One region of the Buttiauxella sp. genome, then DNA from elsewhere that is predicted to be linked to it. Evidence: predicted binding sites of a transcription regulator. Region 1 holds the regulator's gene; the other holds the start of a gene.
The links. The regulator LexA, encoded in region 1, represses DNA repair genes until DNA is damaged. The targets are predictions, from matches to a motif close to TNCTGTATGTACATACAGNA.
Positions count from the first base shown of each region.

Region 1 (11,236 bases):
TGACGGCAACGCAACTCGCTTTGCTATCTCCGATTCAACCGGTAACGGTAACTTCTCTACTAGCCGCGGCGATAACGACGAGTTCTCCTTCGGTGCCCAGATGGAAATCTGGTGGTAATACAGCTTTAGCCTGATGTTATGAAACGATGAGGGGTTCGCCACTGAACCCCTCGTTATTACCCTTGTATGCCAATGCCTGTTTCGATGGAAAGCGCTATTGCCTGGCTAACTTTCCACCGACTTCCCAGTCGAGGTTTATAACAATGAAAATGAAAAAAAGTCTCATCGCACTCTGCCTGGCCTCAGGGTTGCTCGCCAGCCTGCCCGGCGTAAGCCTGGCTGATGTGAACATCGTGCCACAGGATCTCTCTGCCGCACCTGCCATCCCGGCCTCTGCATTGCAACAACTGCAATGGACTCCGGTTGACCAAACGAACACTCAAAAAACTAATCTCGCCACCACTGGCCAGAGCCTGAATGTCGGCGATATTACCGGGCCAGTTGCAGCCTACAGCGTACCGGCAAGCATCGGTGAGCTGACGATTACGCTCACCAGTGAAGTGAAGAACGATTCTGTATTTGCGCCAAACGTGTTGGTACTTGACCAGAACATGACGCCTGCAGCCTACTTCCCATCCAGCTTCTTTGCTTATGAAGAGCCAGGTGTGATGTCGTCCAATCGTCTGGAAGGCGTAATGAAATTAACCCCAGCGTTGGGGCAACAAAAACTTTATCTGTTGGTCTTTACCACCAACAAAGACTTACAACAAACCACGACCATGGTTGACCCGGCGAAAGCCTATGCCAAGGGTAATGGTAACGCTGTTCCGGATATTCCAGACCCAATTGCCCGCCATGGCACAGAAGGTGAGCTGGCGCTGAAAGTCAGAACCTCTTCAGGTTCCAGCATTTTGGTTGGGCCATTGTTTGGTTCAAAAGGCCCAGGCCCGGTCACTGTCGGGAATACTGCCGCACCAGCAGCCACTTACGCAGCGCCTGCAGCAACGGTAGCCGCGACATCAGCGGCACCAGCGCCAACGTATTCAGCTCCAGCTCCAGTTGCCGCTCCTGCGCCAGCTGTGAAAAAAGAGCCAATGCTTAACGATACAGAAAGTTACTTCAACCAGGCTATCAAGCAAGCAGTAGACAAAGGGGATGTCGATAAAGCCCTGAAACTGTTGGATGAAGCAGAACGTCTGGGATCCACTTCTGCCCGTAAAACTTTTATCAGCAGTGTAAAAGGCAAGGGGTAACCGTCTCCCCGCAATGCTGATGTTTGAAGTATTGGTGCGCTCACTGAGCGCACCTTTTTTTGCCCGTCATATTTCGAGCTGCCTCGGCGTTGGCTGCTCTCACTCACCCTAATCACTTACTCTAGTAAGCTCATAGGGATTCGTTCGTTTGCCGCCTTGATGCCACTCGAACTATTTAGGGCAACTTTGCTCCCACTTCAAGCTGACTCCCAATTGCCGCCTTGATTCAACCTGAATGATTTAGAAGGTGTTTTGAATCCCCCGCCATACCTATTCTGCGTTACAATAACTTTCGGTTTTGTTTCGGAGAAATTCACATGTCTGACGCGCTTTCGCCACTGCGCGCCTTACGTTTTGAGGCTACGATTCCCGAGGGGCTGAGTGCATCGCTTCTTGACTGGTTGTTGCTTGAAGACTCAATGACTAAACGCTTTGAACAGTATTGTTCGCGTGTCACTGTCCGCATTGTACGTGAAGGTTTTTTTGATTCGCCTGTCGATTTCCCCGAAGCTGAGATGATGCCAGAAGCTAAACGCTACTGGTTGCGCGAAGTTGTGCTCTGCGGTGACGAGGAACCCTGGTTGCTTGGGCGCACGGTGGTACCGGAATCAACTCTTGAAGGGCCTGAGCTTGCTTTGCAGCGACTCGGCACTACGCCGCTCGGGCGTTATCTGTTTAGTGCATCTTCCCTGACAAGGGATTTTATTGAGATTGGACGCAATGCGGAGTTGTGGGGGCGTCGTTCCCGCCTGAGATTAGCCGGAAAGCCATTGGTACTGACCGAGTTATTCCTTCCCGCTTCTCCGCTGTATGCAGAGGAAAAATAATGGAGTGGAGTCTGAAACAGGGCAAATTGCAGGCATACCAACGCCTGATGCGGCTGGATAAGCCGATTGGCTCGCTTTTATTGTTATGGCCTACGTTATGGGCGTTATGGCTTGCGACGCCGGGTGTACCACCGCTGACCATTTTATGTGTGTTTATCGCCGGAGTCTGGATGATGCGCGCCGCGGGTTGTGTGGTAAACGACTACGCTGACCGCAAGTTTGATGGTCACGTAAAACGTACCGCCCATCGGCCACTGCCGAGCGGTGCCGTCAGTGAAAAAGAGGCGCGCATCCTGTTTGTGGTGCTGGTGCTGCTCTCATTTTTACTGGTGCTGACACTGAATACCATGACGATTTTATTGTCGGTTGCGGGATTAGCGTTAGCCTGGGTTTACCCATTTATGAAGCGTTACACCCATCTTCCACAGGTGGTTTTGGGTGCGGCGTTCGGTTGGTCGATCCCGATGGCATTTGCGGCGGTCAGTGAATCTGTTCCGCTAAGCTGTTGGCTGATGTTTTTAACCAATATTTGCTGGGCAGTGGCCTACGACACACAATATGCGATGGTTGATCGCGATGATGACCTGAAAATTGGTATCAAATCCACGGCGATACTGTTCGGACGGTATGACAATTTGATCATCGGGATTTTGCAGGTAGTGGTGATGGTTTTGCTGGCCGTGATTGGCTGGCTGAACGGATTAGGCGGCGCTTTCTACTGGTCAATTGCGTTGGCGGGTGGTCTCTTTATCCATCAGCAACGGTTGACGGCGAATCGTGACCGCGATGCCTGTTTCCGTGCATTCCTGAATAATAACTACGTTGGGCTGGTGCTGTTTATTGGTCTGGTGTTGAGCTACGTACACTTCTAAACATCCCCCTCATCCCGGCCTTCTCCCCAAGGGAGAAGGAGAAAACCGGCAATCCCCTCTCCCGTGGGAGAGGGTTAGGGTGAGGGCATTACTCAGTCGCAGCCTGCGACGTCGCACTTTCAATCGTCAAACGCACATCCGGCATGATCAGATCCGCCAGCATCTGGTAGACCTTCATGGTTTCGGTTGGCTCAGCATCTCCGGTGTCACTGATATAGCCTTCATCACGCAAGGTTAAGACCAGCGAGGTGAAGACGGCTTTATCAAAGAATTCCGGTGCATTAATACCATGCAAAACAGATAAACGTTGGGCAACGGTGCGGCTTTCGCGCTCCAGTGTCCCACGGTTAATCGACGGATTCGCGCTCAGCAACCAGAAGGTGATCGCATAACGCTGTAGTGTTTCACGAACACCCGCTGCCAGTAACTGCATGGTGCGTGAACGCGCAGGGTTAATCTGCACGTCATCACCAACCAGCGTAACCAGTTCCTGACGCGCCAGTTCATTGAGCAAAATGTCAATTTCACCGGCAAGCTCTGTGGTGCTCCAGCGCAGGAACAGCTCCGCTTTCAGCATCGGGTAAAGTAACGCAACCTGACGCAGCAGTTCGCTACGCTCGATGCGACGATGTTGAGTAATGATCGCGGCCAGCAGAGAAGGCAACACCAGCATATGCAGGATGTTGTTGCGGTAATACGTCATCAGCACCGCCTGCTCGCGTGGCAGAATGATGATGTCACCGATAGTGTCTTTCTCTACTTCAAACTTGTTCATCTGCAACGCGTGTTCAATAAGCCGCTCAGCTGTCTGGTCTGGTGTGGTCGCGTCCGGTGAATACGGAACATTACGCAACAAGCTCAGGTAACAGTTGAGCTGCTCTGTCAGTTGTTCACGGGTAAGTGAACGCTGACGCGAGGCCAACAGCGCGGTACAGCACAGGTTCATGGCGTTCGCCGCCCCTGCGTTGTTAATACGCACCATCAGCTCGGCGGCAATTTCATTAACCGTCGGCGTCAGCCACGCAGGACGGATCGCTTCGATTGGGTCGATGGAATCGCGCCACTCAGGAACACGCTGGTTAAGGAAGGTCATCAACGGCATGGGTTCGCCGAAGTTCACATAGCCCTGACCAAGGTTACGCAGCTTACTCAGCCCACGCACCATCTGCATGAAACTCTCTTTCTCTTTGGTCGCACCACGCAGCTCTTTAGCGTAAGTTCCCACTTCCATTACATGTTCGTAGCCAATGTAAATCGGCACCAATGTAATAGGGCGAGTACCGCCGCGCAGCATGGCCTGGATGGTCATCGACAACGTGCCGGTTTTCGGGTCGAGCAAGCGCCCGGTACGAGAACGACCACCTTCCACGAAATATTCAACGGAATAGCCACGGCTAAACAGCTCACCCAGATATTCACGGAATACGGTGGAGTAGAGTTTGCTGCCTTTAAAGGTACGCCGAATAAAGAACGCACCGAGGCGACGGAAAATCGGACCGGCTGGCCAGAAGTTCAGGTTGATACCCGCCGCGATGTGCGGAGGAACCAGCCCCTGGTGATAAAGCACGTAAGACAGCAACATGTAATCCATGTGGCTGCGGTGGCATGGGACATAAACAATCTCATGACCATCGTGAGCTAGCTGGCGCACACGCTCAGCGTTATGAACGTTGATCCCCTGGTACAAGCGGTTCCACGTCAGGCTCAGCACGCGGTCGCTCACACGAATCGCTTCGTATGAGAAGTTAGCTGCAATCTCTTCCATTAATGCCACAGCGTTTTGCTGCGCTTTTTCATGGGAGATTTTCTTGCTGCGGGCTTCATCTTCGACAGCGCGAGCGATAGCTTTCGATGCCAGAAGCTTATTAAACAGGTCCTGACGTACCGGCAGACGTGGCCCAATGGTCGCTAAACGCTGGCGAGCAAAGTGCATGCGTGCAACGCGAGCCAGTTTCTGTGCAATCTTCTTATCCGTACCGTGCTCGGTTGCCATATTGCGCAGTGAGACGGGTGGCGAGAAACGCACGAAACTATCGCGACCAAGCCAGGTCACGGCGAAAAACTTCTGGATGCCATTGAGCATCTTTAATGGCGGATTAACCTCGCCTTTTTCGCGGCCTGGGGAGCGGCCAAACATCACCGATACCGGCACCATCTGCACATCCAGATTTGGATTGCTACGGTGCAAGTCGAGGTAATCATGGAACAACTTGATCGACTCTTCTTTCGGCGTGTAATACGTGAATACACGCGGGCCACCGTGGATAAAGACGTAGCGCGGCAGTACCGCTCCGTCTATCTCTAATGGTTGCAGAGGGTCGGGCAAGCCATGCGCGAGGCATTGCGCGCGCAGCGTTAATAAGTCCGCCTTAGAGTTATAAGGCAGCACATACATTATTGGGCGTGTGGGATCTAAGCCCAGTTCGGCTTGTGGATCTGCCGGAATGGACTTGCTCTTTACCAGAACGCCTAATGGTAAATTAAGTAATTTGTAGTAGATTCTTGGCCAGCCTGACATAAACGATGTAAAGCCTCAGGTTAATAATGCAATTTCGCCGCAAGAATATCAGAATCTCATCCAGATTTCTGTGGCGTTGCGATATAGATACGCATTGACCCAATTATTTTGAAAAGGTTTCCCAAAATGGCGAGTAACGTCACCGGATTTACCCGAATCATCAAAGCCGCAGGCTATTCATGGAAAGGGCTCAAAGCAGCCTGGATTAACGAAGCTGCGTTCCGCCAGGAAGGCGTGAGTGCGGTTATCGCCATTGCCATCGCCTGCTGGTTAGATGTTGACCCTATCACCCGTATTCTATTGATTGGATCGGTCGTGCTGGTCATGATCGTTGAGATCCTCAATAGCGCGATTGAATCCCTTGTTGACCGCGTTGGCACGGATTACCACGAGCTTTCTGGACGCGCCAAAGACATGGGCTCGGCTGCTGTATTAATCGCCATTATCCTCGCAGTTATTACCTGGGTCACACTACTTTGGCAGCATTTGCGATGATCTTTCCAGAATAGTTAAGTGGCTGGTTTTTTGCTTAATTTGTGGTTCCAAAATCGCCTTTGACTGTATATACTCACAGCATAACTGTATAAACACCCAGGGGGCGGAATGAAAGCGTTAACTACCAGGCAGCAAGAGGTGTTTGATCTTATTCGGGATCATATCAGCCAGACCGGCATGCCACCGACTCGTGCCGAGATTGCTCAACGTCTGGGGTTCCGTTCTCCAAACGCCGCTGAAGAGCACCTGAAAGCACTTGCCCGTAAAGGCGTCATTGAGATTGTTTCTGGTGCGTCGCGCGGCATCCGCTTGCTGGTCGAAGAAATTACCGGTATTCCGCTGGTTGGGCGTGTTGCTGCAGGTGAGCCACTCCTTGCACAGCAGCATATCGAAGGCCACTACCAGGTTGATCCATCACTGTTCAAACCTAATGCTGATTTCCTGCTGCGCGTCAGTGGGATGTCTATGAAAGACATCGGTATTATGGATGGTGACCTGCTGGCGGTTCATAAAACTCAGGATGTGCGTAACGGCCAGGTTGTGGTCGCGCGTATTGATGATGAAGTTACCGTTAAGCGCTTAAAACAGCAGGGTAATGTTGTTCATCTTCTTCCTGAAAATAGCGAGTTTGAACCGATTGTGGTTGACCTGCGCGAGCATAACTTCTCTATTGAAGGGTTGGCGGTTGGGGTTATTCGCAACGGCAACTGGCTGTAAATCTCTTCAGGTGATGCGCTACCGTGCGCATCGCCTCTCAATACTTCAAATATCCTCCCAGGATTGGCTATCATAATGTTAGCACCGGCAGACAAAGCCCTCTGGCGCCTCGCACTACCCATGATTTTCTCCAACATCACTGTGCCATTGCTCGGTCTTGTCGATACGGCAGTTATTGGTCATCTGGATAGCCCTGTCTATCTTGGCGGTGTCGCTATTGGCGCTACGGCAACCAGTTTCCTGTTTATGCTTCTGCTATTCCTGCGCATGAGTACCACCGGCTTAACCGCACAAGCCTTCGGGGCTAATAATCCTTCGGCATTAGCGCGTGCCCTGGTGCAACCTTTATTGCTGGCACTGGGTGCAGGTGTGGTGATTGTCGCTCTGCGTGAACCGCTCATTTCCCTGGCATTACAAATTGTTGGCGGTAACCAGGATGTGCTCTTGCAGGCGCGAAGATTTCTTGAGATCCGCTGGCTAAGCGCTCCTGCGTCACTGGCTAACCTGGTATTACTCGGTTGGTTATTAGGCGTTCAATATGCGCGCGCACCGGTTATCTTGCTGGTGGTCGGCAACGTGCTGAATATTGTGCTGGATGTGTGGCTGGTGATGGGCTTGCACATGGATGTTCAGGGTGCGGCGTTAGCGACGGTCACTGCAGAATACGCCACATTTATCATCGGGTTGCTGATGGTGAAAAAGGTGATGGGTCTGCGGGGAATCAGCGTTGAGATGCTGATAAAAGCCTGGCGCGGAAACGTCCGGCGTCTGCTGGCGCTTAACCGGGACATCATGCTGCGCTCGTTGCTGCTGCAAGTGTGTTTCGCTTCAGTGACTATTTTTGGTGCGCGGTTAGGCAATGAAATTGTCGCAGTTAACGCGGTACTGATGACATTACTCACCTTCACCGCTTACGCACTTGATGGGTTTGCGTACGCCGTTGAAGCCCATTCGGGGCAGGCATTTGGTGCCAGAAATCGTGGGCAGTTGCTCGAAGTCTGGGGTGCGGCCTGCCGCCAGTCAGGGTTGGTAGCGCTGATGTTTGCCGTCGTTTACGCGCTGTTTGGTGAAAACATCGTGTCGCTTCTGACCTCTATTCCAGAATTGCAGCTACAAGCCGATCGCTATTTGCCATGGCAGATTGTTTTACCGGTGGTGGGTGTCTGGTGCTATCTGCTAGATGGCATGTTTATTGGCGCAACACGTGGTGCAGAAATGCGAAACAGTATGGCAGTGGCGGCCGTGGGCTTTGGGCTAACATTACTGACAGTGCCTTATCTGGGTAATCATGGCTTGTGGTTATCCGTAGCGGTGTTTCTCGCGCTGCGTGGGCTGTCTTTGGGATGGATTTGGCGACGCCACTGGCGTGACAACACATGGTTCCCCGCTGAAACTCAAAGTTACAACTCCTGACGCGTTTTTAAACTACATGCAGCATGCTGATTTACCACCTAATTATGGACCAGGTCAGCATGATGATATTTACCGCTATGGTTCAATATTCTTAGTTTTCTCCAGACTGCCATATCCTTGACTACAATTATTATCACGTCCAGCAGAAACAGTGTCAGCCAAACGGCAGCATCTGGACGATGTTAGTTCTTTTAGCAGTTCTTAACCGAACGATGAGGATACCATTATGAATAAAGACGAAATCGGCGGTAACTGGAAACAGTTCAAAGGCACAGTAAAAGAGAAATGGGGCAAACTAACTGATGATGACATGACTGTCATTGAAGGGAAACGCGATCAGCTAGTAGGTAAAATCCAGGAACGTTATGGATACGAACAAGAACAGGCAGAGAAAGAAGTCGTTGATTGGGAAAAACGTAACGATTACCGCTGGTAATCTCATCCCTCAGATGTGTTAACTCTCAAAGGCTGCCCTGCCCAGGTACAAGGATGTACCGAACTATCCTTCATACTTCAAGCTGTCTCTTTGTTAGCTACGTTCACTTACCCGGAATCGCTTACTTGAGTAAGCTCATCGGGATGCGTACTCTTGCCGCCGCGATACAACTTGAATTATCTCTGCTAATTATTCGATCTTACTAACGTGACTTCTTCTTACTTTGAATCGTGTGGTCATGCCCGCATGCTTCTGGGTGACTGCAAGCTTCAACTTCTGCACAAGCGCTGCATAAACCGTGTGCTTCGATAACATTATGATGCAGAGCAAACCCTAACTGGGCCGCCAGCTGATGCATGATATCTTCAACACCTTCCGCACCATGTTCTTTCACCGCACCACACCTGTCACAAATAAACATCGCAGATGAGTGAGTCGGCTGATCAATCAGATGGCACAACACATAGCTGTTAGTAGACTCAACACGATGCACAAAGCCTTGTTCGAGAAGAAAATCGAGCGCACGATAAACCGTCGGAGGTTTGGCTTGTGGTTCACTGGCACGTAATAAATCCAGCAAATCATAAGCGCTGATTGCACCCGCTTGTTGCGTCAATAAACGCAGCACTTCCAGGCGTTGAGGCGTCAGGCGCACATTACGCTGCTCGCATAGTTTTTCAGCCTGCGCTAACACGTTTTGTGAAGTCGTGATGTCCATCAGCATTCCCCTGTAGATTAGCCCTACACTCTATCACAACGCGCAAAAAACGCCGAGTGGTGCGCCATTCTTGCCGCATCCTTTTGAGATGACTATCCCGGAGTTTGTTATGAATAAACCTGACTGCATTCGCCACTGGAAAGAACTGGAAGGTGAAGATGACTCAACTTATCCAGACAGCGCAGAATTGTTTTCTATTGGCGCGCCACTGGCTCGCACACTCGGGCTGACACGCCTGGGAATTCACCATGAACGCCTGCTGCCTGGTCGCCGCACGTCCTATCCCCATGCGGAAAGTAGCGAGGAGGAGTATGCATATGTTCTGGAAGGGCATCCGCAGGTGTGGATCAATGGCCATCTTCACGCGCTTGAGCCAGGTGACAGTGTCGGTTTCCCGGCCGGAACCGGCATTTGCCATACTTTCATCAACAATACGGAACATGAAGTCCGGTTGTTGATTGTGGGCGAGGCCAACAAAGCCGAAAACAGAATTTACTACCCCTTAAACCCCTCTTACGCAGCACAACGTAAAGATCGCTGGATTGACCATCCCCCGCAATTTTTCGGCCCGCACGATGGTCTGCCTTCACGAAAATCCAACGGTAAAGTATAAATAACACGATAGGAAATAAAGAAATATTAACCCGGACGGATTGATTCGGGGATGCCATTTGGGTGAGTCCACCCGCTATTGAGTCTTTTCTTCACAGCATTATTCACTCCTGTTGGTTTTCGACCGACAGGGGCTGATTCATTAATCGGAAGTAAGACGGCGGGTAGTAAATGATAAAAAACAAATCTTTAGTGGCAATTAATGCCGCTTTTTTATTTATAGCAAATAACGCGAATGCAGCTGGGACATGGACAGAAGCTCGCAATGATGCGATGGGAGGCACCGGTGTGGCATCTTCCCGGTGGAGCAGTGCAGTACTGATTAACCCCGCTTTACTCACCAGAAGTCAGGAGGGCGATAATGCCGCACTCCTGATACCTTCAGTCGGAATGCAAATAACTGACCCCGATAACCTGCAAGATAATATTGATGACATCAGCAACTCGGCTGAGGATTATCTGAATTATGCCAATATCCCCTTACAGCAGATTATTCGGGATCCTCGCCTGTATCGACAGATCCGACACGATGCGGCAGCTCTCTCTGCGCAGTTGAAAAATGTCAGGGGAGATGAGGCTCGCGCGAAAGCGGGTGGTGCAATCGCTGTGAGTATCCCAAATGAAACTTTGCCGTTTGCGTTTGTGGCGAAGGTTTATGGGACAGCGAAGGTCACGTCAGACATTACACGGCACGACCTTGATTATCTTGATGGGATTGCCAACGGGACGGTTATCCCTAAACCAAGTGATGTGCAACAACTCACCTCAAAAGGCTTTGGCCGTGCGGCCATTGTCTCGGATTACGGCGTTGCAATAGCGCACAAATTTGATGTGGGCGGGGTGCCTGTCTCGGTTGGCGTAACGCCAAAGCTGCAACAGACCTGGTTGTATAACTACAGCACCTCGGTTTATCAGTATAAGAAAGATGATTTTCGTGACAGTCGAAATCGTAATTCCAATACCGGTTTTAACATCGATGCCGGTTTAGCGGCAGACTTTGGTGATTCCTGGACCGTAGGTTTAACCGGGCAAAATCTGGTGTCGCGTGATATCGATACTAAAGAGGTTGGAGGTTTCAAAGATACTTATCAGATTCGCCCGTTGGTCACCACCGGTGTCGCATGGCACAGCGATTTGCTGGTGTTGACGACCGATGTTGATCTCACCGAAACCAAAAACTTTAAGAGTGAAGATAACTCGCAGTTTGCGGGCATTGGCGCAGAAATTACTCCGCTGCCATGGCTTGCAGTGCGTGCCGGTTATCGTGCCGATATGCGCTCCCGGGAAAGTAATGTCTTTACCGGAGGTGTAGGTTTCGCGCCTCTCGACCTGGTTCATGTTGATTTAATGGGCTTGTACGGCGAAGACGAGACCT
Region 1 is NZ_JBAVHX010000039.1:31,603-42,838, forward strand. It holds gene WBL83_RS22055 (maltoporin) at 1-118, shown strand, start outside; gene malM (maltose operon protein MalM) at 264-1,253, shown strand; gene ubiC (chorismate lyase) at 1,571-2,080, shown strand; gene ubiA (4-hydroxybenzoate octaprenyltransferase) at 2,080-2,952, shown strand; gene plsB (glycerol-3-phosphate 1-O-acyltransferase PlsB) at 3,041-5,470, opposite strand; gene WBL83_RS22080 (diacylglycerol kinase) at 5,597-5,965, shown strand; gene lexA (transcriptional repressor LexA) at 6,074-6,682, shown strand; gene dinF (MATE family efflux transporter DinF) at 6,758-8,095, shown strand; gene WBL83_RS22095 (CsbD family protein) at 8,322-8,531, shown strand; gene zur (zinc uptake transcriptional repressor Zur) at 8,734-9,249, opposite strand; gene WBL83_RS22105 (cupin domain-containing protein) at 9,359-9,862, shown strand; gene WBL83_RS22110 (conjugal transfer protein TraF) at 10,033-11,236, shown strand, end outside.

Region 2 (11,236 bases), on a different contig from region 1:
TTCTTAAAACCAAGTAACCTGTTGATTCTCGATGAACCGACAAACGATCTGGATGTCGAAACGCTCGAACTGCTCGAAGAACTGATTGATGGTTATCAGGGTACCGTTATGCTGGTGAGCCACGATCGTCAATTTGTCGACAATACCGTGACCGAATGCTGGATTTTCGAGGGTGAGGGCAAAATCGGTCGCTACGTCGGTGGTTATCATGATGCGAAAGGCCAGCAGGCTTCTGCTCAATCTTTACGCCAGTCTGTGGCAGATAAGGCTCAAAACAACACCGCTGCTAAAGCCGAAGTTGTTAAACGTGCAAGCAGCAAGCTAAGCTATAACCTACAACGCGAACTAGAGCAGTTACCGCAACGTCTTGAGCAGCTTGAGAATGAGCTAGAAGCCCTACAGGCGAAAGTCGGTGATGCAGAGTTTTTCAACCAACCACATGATGTCACGCAAAAAACCTTGGGCGACCTGTCTGCAGCCGAGAAAGCATTAGAAGATGCTTTTGAACGCTGGGAATATCTTGAAGCTCTGAAAAACGGCGCCTAACGCAAGGAGACACGATATGTGTGCCACGCATCACGATCGTTCACACATATTGTGTTCACAATGTGACTTACTGGTAGCCCTACCAGTATTAGAAGACGGCCATAAGGCCGTCTGTCCCCGTTGCGGCACCACTCTTTTGACGCAGTGGTCGTCGCCACGGCAACGTCCTACAGCTTATGCGGTAGCCGCTCTGTGTATGCTGGTGCTCGCCAATCTTTTCCCCTTCATTAATATGAAAGTTGCCGGTATCAACAGTGAAGTTTCACTGCTTGAAATTCCTGGTGTGCTCTTTAATGAAGATTACGCCAGCCTCGGCACCTTTTTTATCGCCTTTGTGCAAGCTGTACCGGCGTTTTGTCTCATCACTATTTTGCTATTAGTTAACCAGGTCGCCATGCCGTTAACGCTTAAAAAGCGCCTGGCGCGGATCCTGTTTAACTTAAAATCCTGGGGGATGGCTGAGATTTTTCTTGCCGGCATCCTGGTCAGTTTCGTCAAGCTTATGGCGTATGGCGACATTGGTGTCGGCAGTAGCTTTCTTCCATGGTGTTTTTTCTGCATCTTGCAATTACGGGCCTTCCAGTGTGTCGACCGACGCTGGCTTTGGGATGATATCGTTCCTGTACCTGTTATCAATGCGCCACTAAAAGTCGGCGTGGCGGGTATTCATCAAGGGTTGCGGTCGTGTTCATGCTGCACGGCTATCGTGCCCGAAGATCAGGAAACCTGCCCGCGTTGCGAAACGAAAGGCTACATCCGTCGTCGCCATAGTCTGCAATGGACGCTCGCGCTGTTGCTGACTTCAATTATGCTTTATCTACCTGCCAACATCTTACCCATCATGATAACCGAAGTCCTTGGGAGCAAAATTCCCTCGACGATTATTGCCGGGGTTATCTTGCTATGGAGTGAAGGGTCTTATCCTGTGGCAGCGGTTATTTTCATCGCCAGTATTATGGTTCCAACACTAAAAATGCTGGCGATCGCCTGGTTGTGTTGGGATGCCAAAGGTCACGGTCAACGTGATAGTGAAAGAATGCATTTGATCTACGAGGTCGTCGAGTTTGTCGGTCGGTGGTCGATGATCGATGTCTTCGTGATTGCCGTTTTATCGGCACTGGTGCGGATGGGAGGATTGATGAGTATCTACCCGGCAATTGGTGCTGTCATGTTTGCATTAGTAGTTATTTTGACAATGTTTGCGGCGATGACCTTTGACCCTCGCTTGTCCTGGGATCGCGCACCTGATTCAACTTATGAGGAGTCGTCTGAGCATGGAAAATAAAAGCGGGGAAGCAAAAGTAGCAAAGGTTAAAAACTGGTCCCCAGTATGGATTTTCCCGATTGTTACGCTGCTCATCGGCGCGTGGATTTTATTCTACCACTACAGTCATCAGGGGCCTGAAGTTACGCTGATTACCACCAACGCAGAAGGTATTGAAGGTGGGAAAACCACCATCAAAAGCCGCAGCGTGAATGTGGGCGTCGTCGAACGTGCGGTCTTGTCAGATGATTTACTGCACGTGGAAATTACGGCACGTCTGAATTCCGGTATGGAAAAGCTGTTGCATAAAGACTCAGTTTTTTGGGTGGTGAAACCACAGGTTGGACGTGAAGGTATTTCCGGGCTTGGAACCTTGCTCTCCGGTGCTTATATCGAACTGCAACCGGGAACAAAAGGTGCCAAACAAGAGAAGTATGACTTACTGGATTCACCACCGCTGGCACCGCCTGATGCGAAAGGGATCCGTATTACCCTCGACAGTAATAAAGCAGGGCAGCTCTCTCCGGGCGACCCGGTTTTGTTCCGCGGCTATCGCGTCGGTTCGGTTGAAACCAGTAACTTTGATGCATCCAAACGCCTAATCAGTTATCAGCTGTTTATCAGTGCGCCAAATGACCGACTGGTGACCAGCAACGTGCGTTTCTGGAAAGACAGCGGAATTGCCGTTGATATGTCTTCCCAGGGCATGCGCGTTGAGATGGGCTCGCTCACGACGCTATTTAGCGGCGGCGTGAGCTTCGATGTGCCGGAAGGTTGGGAGCTTGGAAAACCGGCTAAACCGGGCAGCGAATATAAGCTCTTTGACGATCAAAAAAGTATTCAGGATTCTCTGTATACCGAACACATCGATTACCTGATGTTCTTCAAAGATTCCGTGCGTGGCTTGCAGCCTGGTGCTCCGGTTGAATTCCGTGGTATTCGCCTCGGGACGGTGGCTCAGGTGCCATTCTTCACCGATGGTATGCGTCAGAAAATTAACGATGACTTCCGTATTCCTGTTCTGATTCGTCTTGAACCTGAACGTTTGCAGAATCTGGTAGGTGATGACGTGCGTATTCAGGACAACATGGAATCGCTGATTAAACGCGGTTTACGCGCCTCGATGAAAACCGGCAGCCTGGTGACCGGCGCGCTGTTTATCGATCTCGATTTCAACCCGAAAGCACCGCCGGTGACTGATTTGCCGACCTTTGATGGTTATCAGATCATTCCAACCATGAGTGGTGGTTTGGCGCAGATCCAACAACGATTGCTGGAGACTCTGGATAAGATTAACAACTTGCCATTGAATCCGATGATTCAAGAGACAACCAACTCGCTGGCTGAAAGCCAACGCACGATGAAGCGCTTGCAGCAGACGCTGGATAATCTGAATAAGATTACGTCGAATAAGTCCATGCAATCGCTGCCTGAGGATATGCAGACCACATTGCGTGAGCTTAATCGCAGCATGCAGGGCTTCCAGCCGGGCTCCGCGGCATACAACAAGATGGTTGCCGATATGCAGCGCCTTGATCAAGTTCTGCGCGAGCTGCAGCCTGTTCTGCGCACGTTGAACGATAAGAGCAATTCGCTGATCTTTGAAGCGAAGGATAAAAAAGATCCCCAGCCGAAGAGGGCACAATAATGAAAAAATGGCTTCCGATAATTGCTGCTTTGGTTTTAACGGCTTGTAGCAGCACTGATGATGGAAAAACGTATTACCAGCTACCACAAAGCTCATCGCCTGCTATGCAGGCTGTGAGCCAGCCTGGCACCCATTTATTGTGGGTAGAGCAGGTGGCGGTGCCTGATTACCTCGCCGGAAACGGCGTGGTTTATCAGACCAGTGATGTGCAATACGTTATTGCCACCAGTAATTTGTGGGCGAGTCCGTTGGATCAGCAATTGCGCAATACCCTGGTAAGCAATTTAAGCAGCGCGCTGCCAGGCTGGGTGGTGGCATCACAGCCGCTTGGCAGTGTTCAGGACACCTTAAGTGTTAACGTGACAGGTTTCCACGGACGTTACGACGGTAAGGTGATTGTGAGTGGTGAATGGCTTCTCAATCATCAGGGACAGCTGATAAAGCGCCCATTCCATGTTGAACTGACGCAACAAGCCGATGGTTATGATGCGATGGTGAAAACGTTAGCTCAGGCGTGGCAACAAGAAGCCCAAAGTATTGCCAGCCAGCTAACACGCTTTAATTAATTAGCTCAATAGCACAAAAAAGCTGCGTCATCCCCTTCAAGCGGAGCGCAGCTTTTCTTTTGACATGAATTTGTTATCCCGCCTGTCTCACATTTTTTTGTAAAAAACGACCCCACGTAGCTCGCATTTATGACATTGGCGTGAATATTGCGCATTGACGATATCAGTTTTTACAGGTATTCGTTATATGTGGTTGCACGTTTTGTAGCCACTGTTTTCTTTCCACCAGATTAAAGAAATGAGGGAAACGAGGCATGAAGAGACAAAAACGAGATCGCCTGGAACGGGCTCATCAACGTGGTTATCAAGCAGGTATCGTCGGACGTTCCAAAGAGATGTGTCCTTATCAGACACTGAATCAAAGGTCGTACTGGATGGGAGGCTGGCGAGAAGCCATGGAAGACAGGGCGGTTACCGCGTAATCACTGTCTCTTTAGAAAAGAAACCTCCGCAATGCGGAGGTTTCGCGTTTATGCCCATCATCTTTCAAGCTTCAGGGGTGCTGGCTGCACTCACTTACCCGAATCACTTACCTAAGTAAGCTCATCGGGATAAGCTCCCTTGCCGCCTACCTGCAACTGGAATGCTAGCGGGTATAGAGAGCTAGAAAGCGGTAGTGTCTTTGAACAGACCGACTTTCAGGTCAGTAGCGGTGTAAATAACACGGCCATCAACCAACACTTCACCATCTGCCAGGCCCATGATCAGGCGGCGATTGATGACGCGTTTGAAATGAATACGATAGGTCACTTTTTTCGCGGTTGGCAGAATCTGGCCGGCGAGTTTAACTTCACCCACACCCAGAGCACGACCTTTACCTTCGCCACCGAGCCAGCCGAGGTAGAAACCTACCAGCTGCCACATCGCATCCAGGCCCAGACAGCCAGGCATTACCGGGTCGCCGATAAAGTGGCAGCCAAAGAACCACAGGTCAGGATTAATATCTAATTCTGCTTCAACGTAACCTTTATCGAAGTTACCGCCGTCTTCGGTCATCTTGACCACGCGGTCCATCATCAGCATGGATGGTGCAGGTAACCGTGGGCCTTCAGCGCCAAACAGTTCGCCACGACCAGAGGCAAGAAGATCTTCTTTAGTATAGGATTCGCGTTTATCTACCATGTTTACAGTAAGCCTTTTTATAATGAAGCACGCATGTTAGCTAACACGTGTACGCTCAACAAGTCCGATCAGTTTTGATTGAACCAGTTAAGCCAACGCAGTGGCCATGGATAACGGTGCCGAATATCTTGCGCCGATGCCTGAGCAATTCGCTCCTGTACCGCACGCATGAGCGTATTTTGCCCCTCACCATCCCAGGGCAGATTTGTTAATAATGGTAGCGCATCAGTGACATCGTCGATGGCCCAAATCGTGAATTGTCCTTGCTCCACCGCATCCAGAACATCCTGATGCAGGCACAAGTGGCGAACGTTAGACAGCGGGATTATCACGCCTTGCTTGCCGGTAAATTCACGTTCCTGGCAGATACGGAAGAAACCTTCAATCTTCTCATTCAAGCCGCCAACGGGCTGTACGCGCCCGAATTGATCAACTGAACCCGTCACCGCGATATGCTGATAAATCGGCACATTCGCCAGCGCACTGATTAATGCACACAGTTCAGCCATTGACGCGCTGTCGCCATCAACTTCGCTATAAGACTGTTCAAAAGTCAGTGATGCTGAGAAAGGGATTTGCTGTTCGAGCTGCAATTCAGACATCAAAAATGCCTGCATAATCATCATGCCTTTCGCATGAATATTGCCGCCCAGCTCTGCTTTGCGCTCAACGTCCGTAAATTCACCATCGCCTACATGGACGACGCAACTGATTCGGGAAGGTTCACCGAATGCACGTGGATGGCCAGGAAACTCGATTACCGACAACGCGTTGATTTGGCCGATCATTTCGCCTTCGGTTTCAATCAGGATTTGCTCAAGCAGAATTTCGTCCTGCATGCGCTCAGACAGATAGCCTTCACGCCATTCACGTTGGGTCAGCATTTGGATAAGTTCATCCGCGCTGAAGGTTTCTTCTTCAGTAAAAGCGGCGACCTCACGCAGTTGGCGGCCAATCCACGATGGGCACAGCGGAAGCGTTTCCTGATCACCCGTATAACGTACTGCTTCACGGATAAATGCAGTCCAGGCATCCGTTGCCGGCGCAGGTAGCGCTTTGGATTTCGCGACGGCGTAAATCCACTGGCACCACAACGCCATGTCATCGGCAGAAGTAATTTGCAGGTTTTCTTCAAATTCGCTGTAAATAGCGGAGGTTGCCAGCTCGGGTTCCATTTCCTGGAAATCAGCCAGCGATTCACGTTCACCAACCAGAACCAGTTTCAGGCTCAAGGGTAATGAAGGAATGCTTACAGGCAACGGACGCGTTTCGTCAGGCGAAATCCAGTCAAAGCGACCCTGAATCACCATTTGCTTCAGACGCAGCCACAGCAGCGGTTGTGCCAACACGCTACGCAATGACAGAACCAGAATGCCGCCATTAGCCTGGTGAACCAAACCTGGAGTCAGGGTTATTTCGCCCGCAAACTGACGAACACAGCCAAACAACTGCTCGGCTTCAATCCAGTCAGCCACGACGACTTCCGACTGACCGGCAAAATTATCTTCAGCCGACTCAGCCGGGCGTAATGTGATACGCGCGCCTTCTATCAGATAATGTCCGCCGGTCAATGTGTTTTCCGGGGACCAGCAATCGCGAGCCGCGCTTGCAATAAGATTAAGGTATTCGGCTTCTTCAGCGGCTTTTACCAGCATCAGATCGGCCGAGGCTACCGGTTGGCTGAGCTGCACCAGTCCATAGGTCAGACGGGGTTGCACAGCGGAGAAAGGGGCAGTTTCGGAATCATAAGGCTGTGCGAAAATTTCCTGATAGCTTTCGGTATCAGGTACAAGAGCACGCCATTCAAGTCGATTAGTCGTCAAAGTCGCTATTTATTAATTAGATGTCAAAGGCGCGATTATACAAGAATAGGCAGAGCAGCACACGGATTATGCGGAGCGGCAAGTTTACTTAGCTCACAGCTTTCATTTTTCAGGTAAGCGAAAATAAAAAAAACTGTTATTCTGAAACGAGTTACACGGTCACACTGAGACAACAATGAAATATCAACAGTTGGAAAATCTCGAGAGCGGCTGGAAGTGGAAGTATCTGGTTAAAAAACATCGCGAAGGCGAGCTTATCACGCGTTATATCGAGGCGAGTGCTGCGAAAGAAGCCGTTGATGAACTGCTACGCTTTGAAAATGAGCCTGTGCACGTGTTGAGCTGGATAGAGAAGCATATGAATCCAGTACTCCACAACCGCATGAAGCAAACTATCCGCGCACGTCGTAAACGGCACTTTAACGCCGAACATCAACATACGCGTAAAAAGTCCATCGACCTTGAGTATCTGGTCTGGCAGCGGTTAGCAGGGCTTGCTCATAGACGAGGATGCACGCTTTCAGAAACGATAGTGCAACTCATTGAAGATGCCGAACGTAAAGAGCAATACGCCAATCAGATGTCTTCGCTGAAACAAGACCTTCAGGCCATGCTGGGTAAAAAGTAGAGCGCAGTTGAGTTGTCACTGTGCTTTTTTACTGTGATTTTCCGGAAGATTAAAAACAAAAAACCCCGCCTTGGCGGGGTTTTTTTATAACGGTAACTTATGCCGCAGGCTGAGTTACAACGTCTTTGATACCTTTAACTTCGATCTCTACGCGACGATCTGGAGCCAGGCAATCAATCAGTTTAGCTTTAGGAGCTACGTTATCACAGGTGCTGCCAGTAACTGGGTTAGATTCGCCCATACCGCGTGGGGAGATCTTGTTAGCTGGGATACCTTTAGAGATCAGGTAATCAACAACAGACTGTGCACGTTTGTCAGACAGTTTCTGGTTGTACTGGTCGGAACCGATACGGTCGGTGAAGCCCAGAACTACAACAGAACCATCTTTCGGGTCGAGGTTGCTCAACTGAGTATACAGTTGATCCAGTGCCTGCTGACCTTCTGGTTTCAGAGTTGCTTTGTTGAAGTTGAACAGAACATCAGACTTCAGAGTGAAGTGCTTGGTCTGTACTTCTGGAGCTGGAGCTGGAGCCGGAGCTACAACTGGAGCTGCTTCGTATTGGCCGAAACGGTAAGAAACACCCAGGCTCAGCATGCCGTTGTCTGGACGAGTACCAACGGTATTCGCGTCACCGATGTTGTTAACCCACTGGTAATCCAGGCGGGTTGCGATATCACGGGTGATTGCATATTCCAGACCAACTGCTGCCAGTGGGGAAACGCCAGTGTCGTGTTCGCTGCGGGTAACGCCAGTAGATGCGTAGTTACCTTTAGAGTCTGCACGCCATACCATACCACCCAGACGAGTGTAGATGTCCAGGTCGTCATTGATTGGATAGCTCAGTTTAGCAGCCAGTTGAACGCCTTGCGCTTTGAAAGCACCGTTATCAACGCTGCCTTTATAAGGCATACGACCTAACCAGTCATAACCCATTTCGAAACCAACGTACGGGTTAACCTGGTAACCACCGAACGCACCAGCACCCAGTTGGCTGCTGTGAGTAGGGCCGTTGTTGTTCTGGTAACCGTTACCGTAGAAACCGGTATCGTGGAACTGGGACCAACCCAACTTACCACCTGCATACCAGGTGTTATCTTTCGGTGCGGCCTGCGCTACGGTAGCGAAGCCAGCCAGTGCCACTGCAATCGCGATAGCTGTCTTTTTCATTTTTTGCGCCTCATTATCATCCAAAAAGGCCATGAGCTTTAAAATCGCTCTAAAGCCCAGGGTTAAATCCTTCGCCCGAGTTTATGCTCACTTGTTACTCTACCGATCAATCGGTGTTATGGAAGAGCAACCCTGGCGAGCTAAAGTCTACAACGTAGTTGAAAACTTACAAGTGTGAAGTCCCTCAGGCATATGAAAAAAAACGAGTTGCGTTCACATTTTTTCACAAATTTGCACAAAAAATAGACTCAGCGAAACGGGGGGAAGGCCGCCAGGAGCGGCTTGCAGTGCGGATTCTCGATAATTCACAATGAATTGTCAGCAGAGAAGAAAAAGTTCCAGGATTTCTCTTAAATTTACTTAATGATACAAACTAGAATGAATTTTTAGCCCGCTTCGTGGTCGACAACCTGTTTTCGAGGTACGGGTGGGACGCATAATGAAGCCAATTGCGTTACCCATTTCAGCAGCAGATGACAGTTTATAATGCTCTTCGTCAGTCAATTCTTCCGGTAACCAACCGATCACAACGCTGTAATTTCCTGTCTGCAATGCTTTTACCATAGCATCTACGGTAAAAAGTGGATCTAACTGGCTTACCTGCATCACTTTTGTCAGCGGCAAACCAGCAGATTGTACCCACTTACGACTCAATTTTTGCTGCGGCGTTAGCCACAGCTGCCAACGCGATTGCTGACCAAGCTGTTGCAGAAGAGGCAGCAACACCAACTGCGTAATCCATGGCTGATCTTCGCTGTAGATCACTTCACTGATCAACCCTTTAATGTTGTTACCTGCTGATGACTGAGTCAATGAAGACCCAGAAGTTGGAACAGTGGCAACGTGAGTTAGAACGTTATGTGATTGCATAGTTAATCCCGCCTGATGGGTTACTGTATGAATATACAGTAATACCAGTTCGGACAAAGATCAATCTAAATTTCGGAAAGCATATCGCAATTTCAACATGTAAATCGGCGGAAAGAAAGAATGTGATTGCCGTCGGTCATCAGGTTACATATTTTCGTGTTACGGGATACGGTAACAAATCGTGATGATGCGTTATAGATTGATATTTAAGGACATATTCATGAAAAAGCGGTCTTATGCAAGGATTCATCAATCAAAAGAATGTCTATCTCCATTAGGCGATATCAGCTATCGCTCGCTATTTGGTGGATACAGTTTGACCGTCGAGAATGTGGTGTTTGCCATGGTTTCTGAGGGGGAACTTTATCTGCGAGCGTGCGAACAATCGGAAGTTTACTTCGTTGAAAGAGCGTCAGAGTCGCTGGTTTATCAAAAGCGCGGGCGATCAATCGCGCTCAATTATTATCATGTCGATGAAGCGCTGTGGTCTGATCGAGAAAAACTTTTACAGCTTTCAACCGATGCGTTGTTTAGCGCCCGACGTGAAAAATCACGCCTGAAAGCGCAGCAACGTCTCAAAGATTTACCCAATTTAACCCATAGTCTGGAGATGATGTTGTGGGAGGTGGGGATAGCTGATGTGCGAACCCTTCATGCATATGGCGCGAAACGCACATGGATAAAATTGAGGCATTTGAAGAAAGGGCTGGGTGTCCGCGTGTTGTTGGCTTTAGCTGGCGCGATTAGTGGTGTTCATGAAGCGGCACTCCCGGCGTCAACGCGCCGGGAGTTAGTCGAGTGGGGGCATCTTTACGCGAAACGAAAGTCCCGTTAATCATGTTGCTGCGACACCTGTTGTTGAAGTCGTGATATTTCAGGCAGTAGCGCAACCAGCAGGCCAATTTGTTGCAGCACTAATGGCTCTTTGGTATCTGGTTGCGGCTCAAGCGAAGTGATACGTTCGGAAAGCCCTTGCAGCGCTTTTTGCACTCGCTCTTCATCGGCAGGCAAATGATGAAGGGCATCGTCTACGTAACACACTGCGTCATCAAGTAGCAGCAAGATATCATCGTTGGTGAGTTGTTCGCGGTGCGCACCTAACGCCGAAATATAGCTGTTAAAGGTATGATTGAGGCATAGCAAGCGAAATGCAGTTTCCTGCATCTGCGGTGTAACGCGCGGCTCGGACGACATGTTGGACACGACTGATGCCAGTTCCGCATCCTTGTTATGTGCATCCCGTCGCGCGATTCGGTATTCAACACGGTTATCTCGCCCTTGATGGTATTGCTCAAGAATCGCATCCAGATAACGGCAGTTCGCATTAAATGCACGCTCAACCACCAGCGGCAACCTGCGAAAACGCCAGTCTGGCCAGACGAAACTCACCGCAGCCCAGGCAATGGCACAACCTAACAGTGTATCGAAGATACGCGGCACGGCGACTTCAAACCCTTCACCGAGTAAGTTAAAGCACAGCAGTACCAGTAAGGTGATAAACATCGTGGCGTGCGCGTACTGCACATTGCGAAAAGAAAAGAACAGCACGCCAGTAATCACGATTAATACCAGTTGGCCTTCTATTGACGGCACGAAGAACA
Region 2 is NZ_JBAVHX010000004.1:723,912-735,147, reverse strand. It holds gene WBL83_RS03930 (ABC transporter ATP-binding protein) at 1-546, shown strand, start outside; gene pqiA (membrane integrity-associated transporter subunit PqiA) at 563-1,831, shown strand; gene pqiB (intermembrane transport protein PqiB) at 1,821-3,458, shown strand; gene pqiC (membrane integrity-associated transporter subunit PqiC) at 3,458-4,024, shown strand; gene rmf (ribosome modulation factor) at 4,279-4,446, shown strand; gene fabA (bifunctional 3-hydroxydecanoyl-ACP dehydratase/trans-2-decenoyl-ACP isomerase) at 4,628-5,146, opposite strand; gene WBL83_RS03900 (AAA family ATPase) at 5,215-6,969, opposite strand; gene matP (macrodomain Ter protein MatP) at 7,145-7,597, shown strand; gene ompA (porin OmpA) at 7,695-8,765, opposite strand; gene sulA (SOS-induced cell division inhibitor SulA) at 9,126-9,635, opposite strand; gene WBL83_RS03880 (TfoX/Sxy family DNA transformation protein) at 9,856-10,470, shown strand; gene yccS (YccS family putative transporter) at 10,467-11,236, opposite strand, start outside.
Region 2: a site for LexA is predicted at 9,657-9,676, ahead of sulA (SOS-induced cell division inhibitor SulA). Genes of this name have one in related genera too.